4 regions of the Mesorhizobium sp. C120A genome follow, and region 1 is predicted to be linked to each of the others. Evidence: predicted binding sites of a transcription regulator. Region 1 holds the regulator's gene; each other region holds the start of a gene.

Region 1 (3,207 bases):
CCTCGCCATGACCTCGATCATCGCCGGCAGTGCAACCTTGCTGTTCGCCATCTGGCATTTTCAGCGTGTGTCGCCGCTCAGCCTGATCGCCAATCTGGCCGTGATGCCGATTGTTTCGTTGATCGTCATGCCTTTTGCCGTGCTCAGCGCACTGGCGATGCCGTTCGGCGCCGACGGGCCGTTCCTCTATGTGATGGGCAAGGGTCTGATGGCGATGATCGCTATATCGGCCTGGATTTCCGAGCGCTCGCCGGTCGACGCCGTCGGGCTGATCTCCATCCGCTCGGTGCTGTTGGTGGCGGTCGCCCTCGTCATCGCCACCATGGCCACCACCTGGCTCAGGTTGGCGGCCGTGCCTTTCGCGCTGGCCGGCCTGTTGACGGTGCCGCAGGTGCTTACGCCCGACGTGCTCATATCCGAGGATGCGCATCTGGTGGCCATGCCGATCGGTGGCGGCGAACTCGCCCTCAACCGCGAACGCTCCAACGAATTCACCACGGACAATTGGAAACGGGCGCTGCGGGCCAAAACCATTATCCCACCTGAGATTTTCGAGGCAACAGATACGCGGTTCGATCTCGATCCGCTCGATCTGCCGCCCGGCTCGCCCTTCTATTGCACCGGCGATCTCTGTATCGCCCGGCACCCTTCCGGAGCCATTGTAGCGCTTGCGAAAGACCGCAAGACGGCGCGGCCGGCCTGTGCCTTCGCGAGCCTGATCGTCATCGATGACGCCACCGCCTACAATCCGTGCCGCGACCCGCTGGTGCTGGTCGTGACGAAGAAACAGCTGGCCCGCGACGGCAGCGCCGCCGTCTTCTTCGATCCGCAATCGGCAGCTGCAGCGCCAACCATCCGCTTCGCCGTCGACAAGCCGTATCGCCCCTGGCACGAGCAACGCCGCTTCTCCCGCGAAGCGCGCGGCCTGCCGCCTTACAACCAGCGTGAAAAGTACAAACCCAAGCCGGCTCAGTAGCGCCGGATCAATCCGACAAGCTTGCCCTGCACCTTCACCCTGTCCGGTCCAAAAATGCGGGTCTCGTAGGCCGGGTTGGCGGCTTCCAGGGCGATCGAGGCGCCCTTGCGGCGGAAGCGTTTCAGGGTCGCTTCCTCATCGTCGACCAACGCCACCACGATCTCGCCGGGGCTGGCTGTGTCGGCATTGCGGATGATGACCGTGTCGCCATCGAAAATGCCGGCCTCGATCATCGAATCGCCCTTGACCTCGAGCGCGTAGTGTTCGCCGCCCATGATCATATCGGGCGGCACCGAGATCGAATGGGTCTGATGCTGGATGGCGTCGATCGGCACGCCGGCGGCGATGCGTCCCATAACCGGGATTGAAATCGCGGAAACGGCATCGTCATTGCCGGCCGACATCGAACGCGACGGCGAGCCCGGCTTGATCTGGCGGCCGAGACCGCCTTGGCCCAACGCGCCTTGTCCTTGGCCGCCTTGCCCTTGGCCGGTTTGACCAAGACTGCCCTGAATGACGCTCGGCGAAAACTTCCTCGCCGCATTGAGGCCTGGTGCGATCGAGTCGGGCAGCCGCAGCACTTCCAGCGCGCGCGCCCGGTTCGGCAGCCGGCGAATGAAACCGCGCTCCTCAAGCGCCGTGATCAGGCGGTGGATGCCGGACTTGGAGGCGAGGTCGAGCGCTTCCTTCATCTCGTCGAAGGACGGCGGGATTCCGCTCTCCTTCAGGCGTTCATGGATGAACATCAGAAGCTCATGTTGTTTGCGCGTCAGCATCGCGGCCCCCAAGGGTTCTGAAACCAGAATCAGAAAAAACAAACCCAGAACAAACCCTATCTGTTCCAGTTGTGTTCCGCAACCTTTTAAAGTTTAATGAATGTGTTGACGTTTTGTTCAGCGTAACGTTCGGCGCTGCGAGCGCCGCTCGTAGTCGTTGGCCGGCAACGGGGTGAAACGAAGACAAAGTGCCCTGCGTCGTCGGCTACGATCGCCGCTTCCTTTTCGGACGGGGCTGCGCAGCATCCGCGCCGGGTTCACTCTGGGCATAGACCTGCAGCGTGTAGCCGATGTGAGCGGTCATCAGAGTTTTCGCACGTTCGACGTCGCGATCGAGGGCCGCTTCCATCAGGGCGGTATGGTGTTCGATCGCCACGGCGTCGCGCAGGGCCGCCACGGCCTTCCGGTGGCCATCCGTGCGGCCGGCGGCGGCGCGCAGCGTCGGGGCCAGACCCAGAAAGCGGTGATGGCGATGCAATTGGTCGGAAATCGTCGCATTGAAGCGCAGCAGCCAGCTGGATGTCGCGGCACTGAGCAGCGCCGCATGGAAGGCATCGTGTTTTTCGTACCACGCGTCGACCGCATCATCCGATGGATCGTCGAGAACAGACCCGCACCGTGAGAGACGATAGTGGGCGGCAACGACCGCGTCTTCCCACTCACGGTCGCCCTCCTCGATCGATTCCACCAGCAGGGGCAGTTCGACCACCAGCCGCGCACGCGCCAAATCCTCGAGCTCCGCCCGAGAGACGGGAGCGACCGCAAACCCGCGGTTGCTGATGGCGGTCACAAGCCGTTCCGCCTCCAGCCGCGACAGCGCCTCGCGCAACGGCGTCCAGCCGATGCCGTAGGTGTTGCGCAGCGTGCTCAGCTTCAACGGCGCGGCAGGCGCCAGCCGGGTCGCAAGAATATCGCGCCTGAGCAGGCGATAGGCCGCTTCCGTCTTCGAGGTCTGCTCGTCATCCAGCATCGTGATCCATCAGACATAAACGCTCGGCGGATCATTATATATCAAAGCCTTTCAATGGGTGAATTATATATAATGTTTGACAGTTCAAGGGCGACCACTCAAGATCGCCGGCATGTTTGGGCGGCAGGCTCCGCCGCGCGCGTTTGTCCATGGAGGGGCGCCGGATCATGAGCACGACACCCGATCTCGCTACAATCGAAGCAATGGATGCCGCCGATCCGCTGCGCTCCATGCGCGGACGCTTTGTCTTGCCGCAAGGCGTGATTTATCTCGACGGCAATTCCCTGGGCGCCGCGTCAGCGGTCGTCTTCAGCGAACTGCAGCAGGCCGCCACGCAGGAATGGGCGCACGATCTCATTCGCGCCTGGAACACCGCCGGCTGGTTCAACATGCCGGTGGAACTCGGAGATCAGCTCGGGCGACTGATCGGCGCGGCTGATGGGCAGACGGTGGTCTGCGACACAACCTCGATCAACATCTACAAG
Region 2 (3,207 bases), 1.5 Mb from region 1:
AGCAAAGCTGGCGATCTCTTCGTGGATTGCCTGCGGAAGGACCAGTCCGGAGAACAGGCCATCGGTGCGCAGCGCCGCGACGATCGACTTGAGGTCGACGCCCCTGAACATCGTCGCTCCGGCACTCTGCGCGGGGCGCGCGGCTTTGGCGCCAAGCCAGTGCAGCTTGCGCGCCGGCATGGTGCGGGCAAGCACGAACATCGGCAGCCATGCGGGATTTTCGCGCAGGTCGGACAGATAGGTCGGGATACGCACCGCAATGCGGCGGAGCAGGCTGCCGTTGCGGGCAATGGCTTCCAGACTGGGGGCGCCGGATTTGTCAGGGGACGAAAGGTTCATCGGGGTCCTCAGATATGAACGGCAGCAACGACGACGCGGCGCTTGCTTACCGCTCCGGCACTACCCAAACCCCGATATCCCGCATCAACGGAATGCTAATCCCGCGTCAGCTTTTGTGCAATGCACAATAGCTTTTTGCGGCGAAAAAGAGGGATGGTGCTGCGACCGTGCCAATGCGGATGAGACGCCGACGCTGCTCCTCATCCGCCCTTCGGGCACCCTTCTCCCTGGGAACGGGAAAAGGGAGAAACATCACTTCTTCGGCGCCAGCCAGATTTCGGCGTCGAGCCGCCTGGTGGCGAGACCGCGCGCAAGGGCTTCGGCGCTGTGCGCGTTCTTCGACAGGGCAGCGGCCTGGCGCTTGCTGATGACCAGCCCTTCGGCCAGCGCCCGGTTGCCCGAAAACACCCGTGACAGGAACGGCGTGCGGCTGCCGCGCGCACGGCAAAAGCGCGCCGGCATGGTTTGCCGCGCCGTGTGAGCGACAACGTCGTCGATCCAGCCCTCCGCCAGCCTTGCGCCGGGTTCCAGAAACAGCAGCCAGTCACCCTTCGCCTGCCTGATTCCCGCGGCAATGCCGCCGGCCACGAAGTGGCAGCCGGCATGATCGGCAACCCGATGCGTCTGGTCGGTCGAGCCGGTGTCGCAGACGATGACATCGCGCACCACGCCCTCGACCGCGCCGCCGATCAACGAGGCGAGCGTGCGGGCAAGGCCTTCTTCGTCATCCCGGGTTTCGATGAGAACGCTGAGCATTTTTAGCCGAATAGCGGAAAGCCCGGCGCAGCGCCAGTTTTGCATGGCCCAACGAAAAAGTTCTTGCTTTGTTCTCATCAGCGAAATAGGATTATTTTCATGAACAGAGCGATTCGACAGCCAGCCGACAGTCCTTGGGAAAGGGCCAAAATGGAACATATCGTGCGTGCGGACATTGCTGCTTTCGGAGCAGGGCGAGCCGAGATGGCCAATGCGATGATCGAACAGAGCGGCATGCGCGTCCGTCCGGATCGCAACCGCGGCCGTTCCGCGGGCATCAACCCGTCCGGCCGGTTCGAGCCGGTCAGCCGGCATGTGTTCGACGACGGCTGGAATTCGCTGGAGGAATTGCCGCCGTTCAAGACCGAAGTGCAGGTCGAGAAGCCGCGCACCATCATCACCCGCAACGAATCGCCCGACATTTCCTTCGACCGCTCGATCAACCCCTATCGCGGCTGCGAGCATGGCTGCGTCTATTGTTTCGCCCGGCCGACGCATTCCTTCATGGGCCTGTCGCCGGGGCTGGATTTCGAAGCGAAGCTGTTTGCCAAGCCGGATGCGGCGCGGCTGCTCGACAAGGAACTGTCGAAGGATGGCTATCAGCCGCGCACCATCGCGATCGGCACCAACACCGATCCCTACCAGCCGATCGAGAAACAATACCGGATCATGCGCGAGATCCTCGAAGTGCTGGAGGCGCGCGGCCATCCGGTCGGCATCGTCACCAAATCCCATCTGGTGACGCGCGACATCGACATCTTGTCGCGCATGGCCGAACGGGGCTTGGCCAAGGTGGCGCTGTCGGTGACGACGATGGACCGCATGCTGGCGCGCACCATGGAGCCACGCGCGTCGACGCCGACCAAGCGGCTTGAGGCGATCCGGCAGCTTTCCGATGCCGGCATCCCGGCCTCTGTCATGGTGGCGCCGATCATTCCCGGCCTGACCGACCAGGAGATGGAGCGCATCCTCGATTCGGCACGCGCCGCAGGCGCCCGCGAGGCCGGCTATGTCATCCTGCGCCTGCCGCTCGAGGTGGCGCCGATCTTCAAGGACTGGCTGCTGCGCCATTATCCCGACCGCTACCGGCACGTGATGTCGCTGATCCGTTCGATGCGCGACGGCAAGGACTATGATTCGGAATGGGGCAAGCGGATGAAAGGCGCCGGCCCCTATGCCTGGCAGATCGGCCGGCGCTTCGAGATCACGGCCAAGCGGCTCGGCCTCAACGCCGAGCGGCGCACGCTCCGAACCGACCAGTTTGTCGCCGCCGCCAAGGCGACCGAGCAGCTGATGCTGCTCTGAGAGTAGCGCTTGCCCTGCCCTCGTGGCTGTCAGGCGACCCAAGAATCCCGTCCGGCCTGTCCCCCGGCCTGCAGACGGTGCCCTCCCGGTCTTGCCCCACTCGACCCTGGAGGGACTTGCGGAGAATCGGAGCCGATGCGAACCTCGCCGCAACATGGCTCGCGCACGTTCCGATTCTCCGCTTCTTTTCGAAATCGTCGAAAAGCCCGATTTCTCCTTCGAGACGAAGGCGATGGCCGAAGGCCTGTGGCCGGTGGCAGGCATGGACGAGGCCGGCCGCGGTCCGCTGGCGGGGCCGGTGGTGGCGGCGGCCGTGATCCTCGATCCCGCCAACATTCCCGACGGGCTCGACGATTCCAAACGGCTCAACCATTTGCAGCGCGAGGCGCTGTTCCTGAAAATCCTGGGGTCAGCGCTCGGCGTGTCGATGGCCTCGGTCAGCGCCGAAGGCATTGACGGCAGCAACATCCTCAAGGCCAGCCTGGAAGCCATGCGCCGCGCCCTTGCCGGCCTGCCGATCCAGGCGAAGCTGGCGCTGGCCGATGGCCGCGATGTGCCGCCGGGCCTCCTCTGCGAAGGCCGCGCGCTGATCAAGGGCGACCAGCGCTCGCAATCGATCGCCGCCGCCTCGATCGTCGCCAAGGTGATGCGCGACCGCATGATGTGCGGCTGCGGCAGCCATCACGAGCGCTACGGGTTCGAGGTCCATATGGGCTACGCCACCGTGCGGCACCGCACCGCGATCGAAGCGCATGGGCCGGTGGCAAGGCTGCACCGGGCATCATTCGCGCCGTTCAGGCTGGGTGG
Region 3 (3,207 bases), 3.1 Mb from region 1:
GGCGCCGTCGACGCGAAACAACAGCAGCGCCAGCATCCTTGCGCCTTCGCCGCGGCGTTCGAGATCGGCCTTCAGCGTCACCGCCAGCAAGAGCACCAGCCGTTCGATCTCGGCGGTCAGCACGACCGGCTCGGCCAGGTGGCGTTCGACTGAAAGGGGCGCCACCGGCAGGCGCGGCGATACCGCCTCGTCGAGGCGGCCGAGCGCCTGGTCAAGACGCAACAGCAAGGTCGCGCCGAAACGGCGGGCGAGCGGCGCGCGCGGCGCTGCCATGACCGCGCCGGCGGTGCGCAGACCGACGCTTTCCAGGCTGGCGCGGATATCGGCCTCGATGCGCAGTGCGGCCAGCGGCAAGGGGGCGAGCAGCGCTTCTTCCTCGCCGGAGACAACGATGCGGTCGCCGCAAAAGCGCGCTGCCGCCCAGGCTGCACCCGGCGTCGCGGCCAACCCGGCGCGGACATCGAAACCCTGCTGGAAAAACCGCGCAAGGATGTCGTCCAGCATGGCGCGCTCGCCGCCGAACAGGTGGGTACAGCCGGTGACGTCGAGATAAAGCCCGTCGACGCCGTCAAGCGCCACCAGCGGCGTATAGCGGTCGCACCAGTCGGCGAGGCCTTCGAGCAGCCGGCGGTCGGCCTCCGGATCGGCCTCGACAATGTCGATCGAGGGATGCATGGCACGGGCGTCGGCAATGCCCATGCCAGGCTTCAGATGCAGCGCCTCAGCCCGCTCGTCGAGGGCCGATATGCGCTGGGCGTTGCGGTCGCGATGGCTGATCACGAGCGGTGGGTGAGATGGCGGCAGATGATCCGAAGGCCGGGAACGCCACGACCGTCCCAGGCGCTGGCGCAGGATCCGTTCTGCCGCCAGATGCGGGAACCACAGCGACAGAATTCTCTGCCCGTTTTTCGCGGGGCTTTCTTTCTTCGAATGCGTGTTCATCGGGGTTCCACTCCAGTGTGAATTGTCCAGGCAGAGCGGTGCGGCTCTTGCCGATGCTGACGGTGAAGGCAGGGTGGCCGATCGAGCCGGCAAGCGGCCCGGCGATCGTCCGGCGCGATTTCGCTGGTGCAGCCGACACGATGAGGCGCACCGGGGCGGCGGTCGGCTCGGCTTCGCCGGCCTGGCGCAGCAGGAACACCGGCCGGCCGGCGTTTTGGGCGCGCGCGTGCAGCCGGCGCGTCGCGGTGAGGTCGAGCCGCTGCGGGCTGCCACGGATTTCGAGGATGATTGCGGCGAGCGCCGTCATCTTGGCGGCCTCCTCGGCTACCCACAGCGCATCGGTGAGTTTCGGCGCCTCGGAAAACAGCAATTGCTCCGGTGCGAGACCGAACATGCCCTGCAATCCCCTGGCATAGGGAAAGCCGGCCTCGCGAAAAATCTCCGATGTGCCGATCCACAGCACGGGCAAGGGCTGGCCCTTGAGGATCAGGCTGACAAGCGACAGCACAAAGCCGGCGACGGCCCCGGCATTGCGGGTCTCAAGGCCATGGATTTCGCTCAAGGCGGCTTTCGGAAGGCCGCCGCTCAGCGCCGCATCGAGGCGCTCGACGCCGGTGGCCAGGAAAGCATCCGGCGAAGCCACGGCAAGCCCGCGCCGGATGATGGTGACATCGGCATCGGGTTCAGGCGCGGCGTCGAGACCGCCGCCAGGACCCGCGCGCAGCCCCTCGCCAGCCGGCGCGGCCAGGCGCTCGGGCAGCGTTCCCTCGATCTTCGCGATCTGGCGGCGCAGGGCAAAAACAGTCTCCCGCGCCACGGCTGATGTCGCCATGACGGTCAATTTCTCTCACAATTGTTCCTGTTATGTTCCCATAGATTCCAGAGGGTGCCGGAAGAGTCAAGCGGAGTCAGAAGGAATTTATTCCTTGATCAAAGGTGGCGAGGCCAACCTTGGACTTTGGTCGCAGCCATTCGGCGCAAAGAAACAGTCATCGGCCAGGTACCCGTCCATTTGCCGAGTCCGGAGGGAAAGCCTATATGCCGGGATCAAAGGACAAAGCATGGCCCGCATCTACAAGACCCGCACCTGGCACGATGAACTCTCGCCCTCGATCGAGGAGATGGAGTTTCTGGCGCTGGAGGCGTACGCGCATCTGCCCGACGATTTCCGCAAGCTGACCGGCGAGATCGTCATCATGATCGCCGAATTCCCGACCGACGAGATCATGGACGATCTGTCGCTGGAGACGCCGTTCGACCTGCTCGGCCTGTTCGAGGGCCGCGGCATCGCCGAGCGCTGGAACCCGCAGACCGGCGAAGGCCCGAACCGCATCACCCTCTACCGCCGCGCCATCCTCGACTACTGGGCCGAGAACGAAGAGACGCTGGGCGACATCGTCACCCACGTGCTGATCCACGAGATCGGCCACCATTTCGGCCTGTCGGATGATGATATGGAGAAAATCGAAGAGGCGGCGGAGTGAGGCTGCGCCGATATTCAGGTGAAGCCGGCCTGCGAACGGCAGCTTCCTGCGCTTCCGGTGCTCGCGTACTTTAAGTACGCTCCGCTCCGGTTCTCGGAAACCACTGTTCTCGGCTCGGCCTGACCTGAATCTCGACACAGCCTGCGTCCGTGCCTGGCAAAGCCTACCAGTCGCTCAGCTTGGTATCCGGCCCGTATTCCTGGCCGTCGATATCCTTCACCACCGCCTGGCCGCAGCGCATCGATTTGGTCTTCTTGTCGTAGGCGTAGGTCGGTGAGCCGTACAGGTGCCAGCCCTTGTTCAGCGCCGCGGTGACCTTGTGGCAGAAGGTTGAATCGTCGGGGGCGGACAAAAAGCGGTAAAGTCTCATGGGTCAGATCCTGTCGTGAGTTCGTCTTTTCGGGGCGGATCATGCGCCGATGGCGGCGGCCTTCGCCAGCAATTTCTCGGCCTGCGCCAGATGCAGCCGCTCGACCATCCTGCCGTTCAGAGCAATCACGCCCTTGCCGGCATTTTCCGGCAAGGCGAAGGCATCCTTCACCGCGCGCGCCTCGGCGAGAGCTTCGGGCGCGGGCGCAAAGGCGCGGTTGGCGGTTTCGATCTGGGCGGGGTGGATCAGCGTCTTGCCATCGAACCCCATGGCAGCGGCTTCCGTGCATTCGCGCGCAAACGCGTCGAGGTCGCGAAAATCGTTGGAGACGCCGTCGAGCATGTCGATGCCGCCGGCCCGCGCCGCCAGCACCATCTGCATCAGCCAAGGCACGAGGTAGCGCCGATCAGG
Region 4 (3,207 bases), 3.1 Mb from region 1:
CACTAATCATGACTTCACCTTCGGGCTCGATGCCCGCCGAGGCGCAAGCCTTTCTCGACGCCCATCCCGAAATCGAAGCCTTCGATATCGTCTTGACCGACGCCAACGGGGTCGGCCGCGGCAAGATCGTGCGCCGGCATGAGCTGAAAAGCATCTTCGAGGGCGGCCGCCACATGCCGATCTCGATCCTCGGCCTCGACATCACCGGCGAGGATGTGCACGAAACCGGGCTGATCTGGACGACTGGAGACGGCGATCTCAGGGCATGGCCGATCCCCGGCACGCTGGTGCCGCTTTACGGCACGAACCCGCCGCGCGGCCAGTTGCTGATGGCGATGTACCATCTCGAGGGACAGCCTATGTCGTCGGACCCACGGCTGGCGCTGGCCAGGCAGGTCGACATCTTGGCGGCCAAGGGCCTCTATCCCGCCGGCGCCTTCGAACTCGAATTTTTCCTGCTTGCCAATGAGCGTGACGCCGACGGCAAGGTAAAGCCGGCGGACGCCGTGCTCGACGGCCGCCGCTCGGCCAAGACGGAAGTCTATTCCGTCGACCATCTGCACGGCATGGAGCCGCTGTTTTCCGACATCTATGCCGCGGCCAAGGCGCAAGGCATTCCGGCCGAAACGGTGATTTCCGAATACGCGCCCGGCCAGTACGAGCTGACGCTGAACTATCGCAAGGATGTCATGCGGGCGGCCGACGACCTCGTCATGTTGAAGCGGCTGGTGCGGGCGCAGGCGCGCCGCCATGGTGTCACCGCCTGCTTCATGGCCAAGCCGATCGAAAAATACGCCGGCTCCGGCATGCATTTCCATGTTTCGTTGCAGGACAAGAACGGCCGCAACGTTTTTGCCGAGGCTGGCGGCGAAAGCTGGTCGCTGCCGCTGCTGCAGGGGCTCGGCGGGCTGATCCAGACCATGGCCGAATCGATGCTGGTGTTTGCGCCGCACGCCAATTCCTGGCGGCGCTTCGTCTCGCAGTCCTATGCGCCGGTGGCGCCGACCTGGGGCGTCAACAACCGTTCGGTGGCGCTGCGCATCCCGGCGGGCGACGCCAAGAACCGGCGCATCGAGCACCGGCCGTCGGGTGTCGACGCCAATCCCTACCTGATCGCGGCAACGGTGCTGGCCGGCATCATCAAGGGTCTGGATGAAGGCCTCGACCCCGGCCCCGAAACCACTGGGAATGGCTATGAAGCCGCCATCACGCGCACGACCATGCCGGTCGACTGGCGCGCTGCGATCGAGGCGGCGCGGGCATCGAGCTTCCTGAAAGAGGCGCTTGGCGAGGATCTGCATCGCACCTTCGTGGCGATCAAGCAGTCGGAGTATCTGCGCGTCGCCCGCACCGTCAGCGAGCTGGATTACCACCTCTACCTCCATGAGGTCTGAGAGACCGCCTGGAACTCGGGCAGTCGTCCTGCTAGCCCGACGATCAGGCGGCGATTACTTTTTCGCCGCCTGCATCAAATGAGGTGGCGCTGCAGCCTTCAAGAACATATCATGAACGGATGAGCGCACCTACCGTCCGTGAAAAGCTGGCAATCCTGTCTGACGCCGCCAAATACGATGCTTCCTGCGCCTCGTCCGGCTGGGCGAAGAAGGATTCGCTCCAATCCGGCGGTATCGGCTCCACAGAAGGCATGGGCATCTGCCATTCCTACGCGCCGGATGGCCGCTGCATTTCGCTCCTGAAAATCCTGCTCACCAATTTCTGCATTTACGATTGCAGCTACTGCATCAACCGCTCGTCATCGAATGTGCGCCGCGCCCGCTTTAGCATCGACGAGGTGGTGAAGCTGACCATGGATTTCTACCGGCGCAACTACATCGAGGGCCTCTTCCTGTCCTCCGGCGTCATCCGTTCGCCCGACGAGACCATGGCCGAGATGGTGGAGGTGGCGCGGCGGCTGCGGCTGGACGAAAAATTCTCCGGCTATATTCATCTGAAGACCATTCCGGAAAGCTCGGCCGAACTGGTCGAGCAGGCCGGGCTCTACGCCGACCGGCTGTCTATCAACGTCGAACTGCCGACCGATGAGGGCGTCAAGAAACTGGCGCCGGAGAAGAAGCCGGAAACGATCCGCCTTTCCATGGCGAACCTGCGCCGGAAGATGGAGGAAAAAGCCGAGCCGACGCTGAGGACCAAGAAGCGCGAACGCTTTGCGCCCGGAGGTCAGTCGACGCAGATGATCGTCGGCGCCGACAAGACATCCGACGACGGCATCTTGCACACCAGTGCGCGGCTCTATGGCAGCTACCATCTGCGGCGCGTCTATTACTCCGCCTTCAGCCCGATCCCGGATTCGTCATCGTCGCTGCCGCTGCAGAAACCGCCGCTGATGCGCGAGCACCGGCTCTATCAGGCCGACTGGCTGATGCGCTTCTACGGCTTTTCGCAGCCGGAAATCCTCGCCGGCAGCAGCGACGGCATGCTCGATCTCGCCATTGACCCCAAGCTCGCCTGGGCTTTGCGCAATCGGGCGAGGTTTCCCGTCGACATCAACCGCGCCGATCGGGAAGCGCTGCTGCGGGTTCCGGGTCTGGGCACCAAGGTGGTGGCGAAGATCCTTGAAACCCGCCGCCACCGACACATGCGGCTGGAAGATGTCGGACGGATCTGCCATTCGATCGCCAAGCTGAGGCCCTTCATCATCGCCGAAGGCTGGTCGCCGGGTGGACTAACGGACAAGACCGGCTTGCGCGACACGATCGTAAAGTCCTGCGAACAACTGTCTCTGTTTTGACCATGCAGCCGGCCCAGCTCGACCTTGCCCGATACACTGTCCGGCTAGCGAGCCAGACCGATTTCGCCGGTTGGCGCGATGCGGCACGGCGTCTGGCGCTGAATGAGGTCCGACCTGAGGATATTAGTTGGGGTGTCGGGTCCGACGCCAATGATACTCAAGATGCCTTGCCGGCGGTGCCAGAGGGCGCGCAGCTTACCGTCCCGCGCGAGTTCATCGCCCATGCCGAAACGGCCTTCTGCCACTCCGACCCCGGCCGGTTTGCCTTTCTCTACTGGATGCTTTGGCGCCTGCGCACCGAGCCGAAACTGCTGGCGATCGCATCCGATCCCGACACCAGGCGGCTCGAAGCCATGGAAAAGGCGGTGCGGCGCGACAGCCATAAGATGCATGCCTTCGTACGCTTCCGGAAGATCGGCGACGGCGAGAACGAGCGCTACGTCGCCTGGTTCGAGCCG

What was found. Region 1 encodes LexA, which represses DNA repair genes until DNA is damaged. Its sites were predicted from a motif close to TGTTCNNNNTGTGTTCNG; they were not measured.
Region 2: the regulator LexA is predicted to act here: its motif matches at 1,154-1,171, upstream of NL532_RS26615 (PA0069 family radical SAM protein).
Region 3: the regulator LexA is predicted to act here: its motif matches at 1,797-1,814, upstream of NL532_RS04050 (ImuA family protein).
Region 4: the regulator LexA is predicted to act here: its motif matches at 1,495-1,512, upstream of NL532_RS01480 (putative DNA modification/repair radical SAM protein).

What each region holds. Positions count from the first base shown of each region.
Region 1 covers NZ_CP100476.1:3,883,613-3,886,819, reverse strand. The annotation lists gene NL532_RS18835 (ComEC/Rec2 family competence protein) at 1-976, shown strand, start outside; gene lexA (transcriptional repressor LexA) at 970-1,752, opposite strand; gene NL532_RS18825 (GntR family transcriptional regulator) at 1,958-2,722, opposite strand; gene kynU (kynureninase) at 2,890-3,207, shown strand, end outside.
Region 2 covers NZ_CP100476.1:5,411,136-5,414,342, forward strand. The annotation lists gene NL532_RS26605 (hypothetical protein) at 1-339, opposite strand, end outside; gene NL532_RS26610 (glycosyltransferase) at 592-1,095, opposite strand; gene NL532_RS26615 (PA0069 family radical SAM protein) at 1,246-2,400, shown strand; gene rnhB (ribonuclease HII) at 2,555-3,207, shown strand, end outside.
Region 3 covers NZ_CP100476.1:825,978-829,184, forward strand. The annotation lists gene NL532_RS04045 (Y-family DNA polymerase) at 1-780, opposite strand, end outside; gene NL532_RS04050 (ImuA family protein) at 722-1,774, opposite strand; gene NL532_RS04055 (metallopeptidase family protein) at 2,004-2,426, shown strand; gene NL532_RS04060 (DUF1737 domain-containing protein) at 2,590-2,796, opposite strand; gene NL532_RS04065 (HpcH/HpaI aldolase/citrate lyase family protein) at 2,836-3,207, opposite strand, start outside.
Region 4 covers NZ_CP100476.1:315,151-318,357, reverse strand. The annotation lists gene NL532_RS01485 (glutamine synthetase family protein) at 9-1,394, shown strand; gene NL532_RS01480 (putative DNA modification/repair radical SAM protein) at 1,514-2,749, shown strand; gene NL532_RS01475 (UdgX family uracil-DNA binding protein) at 2,752-3,207, shown strand, end outside.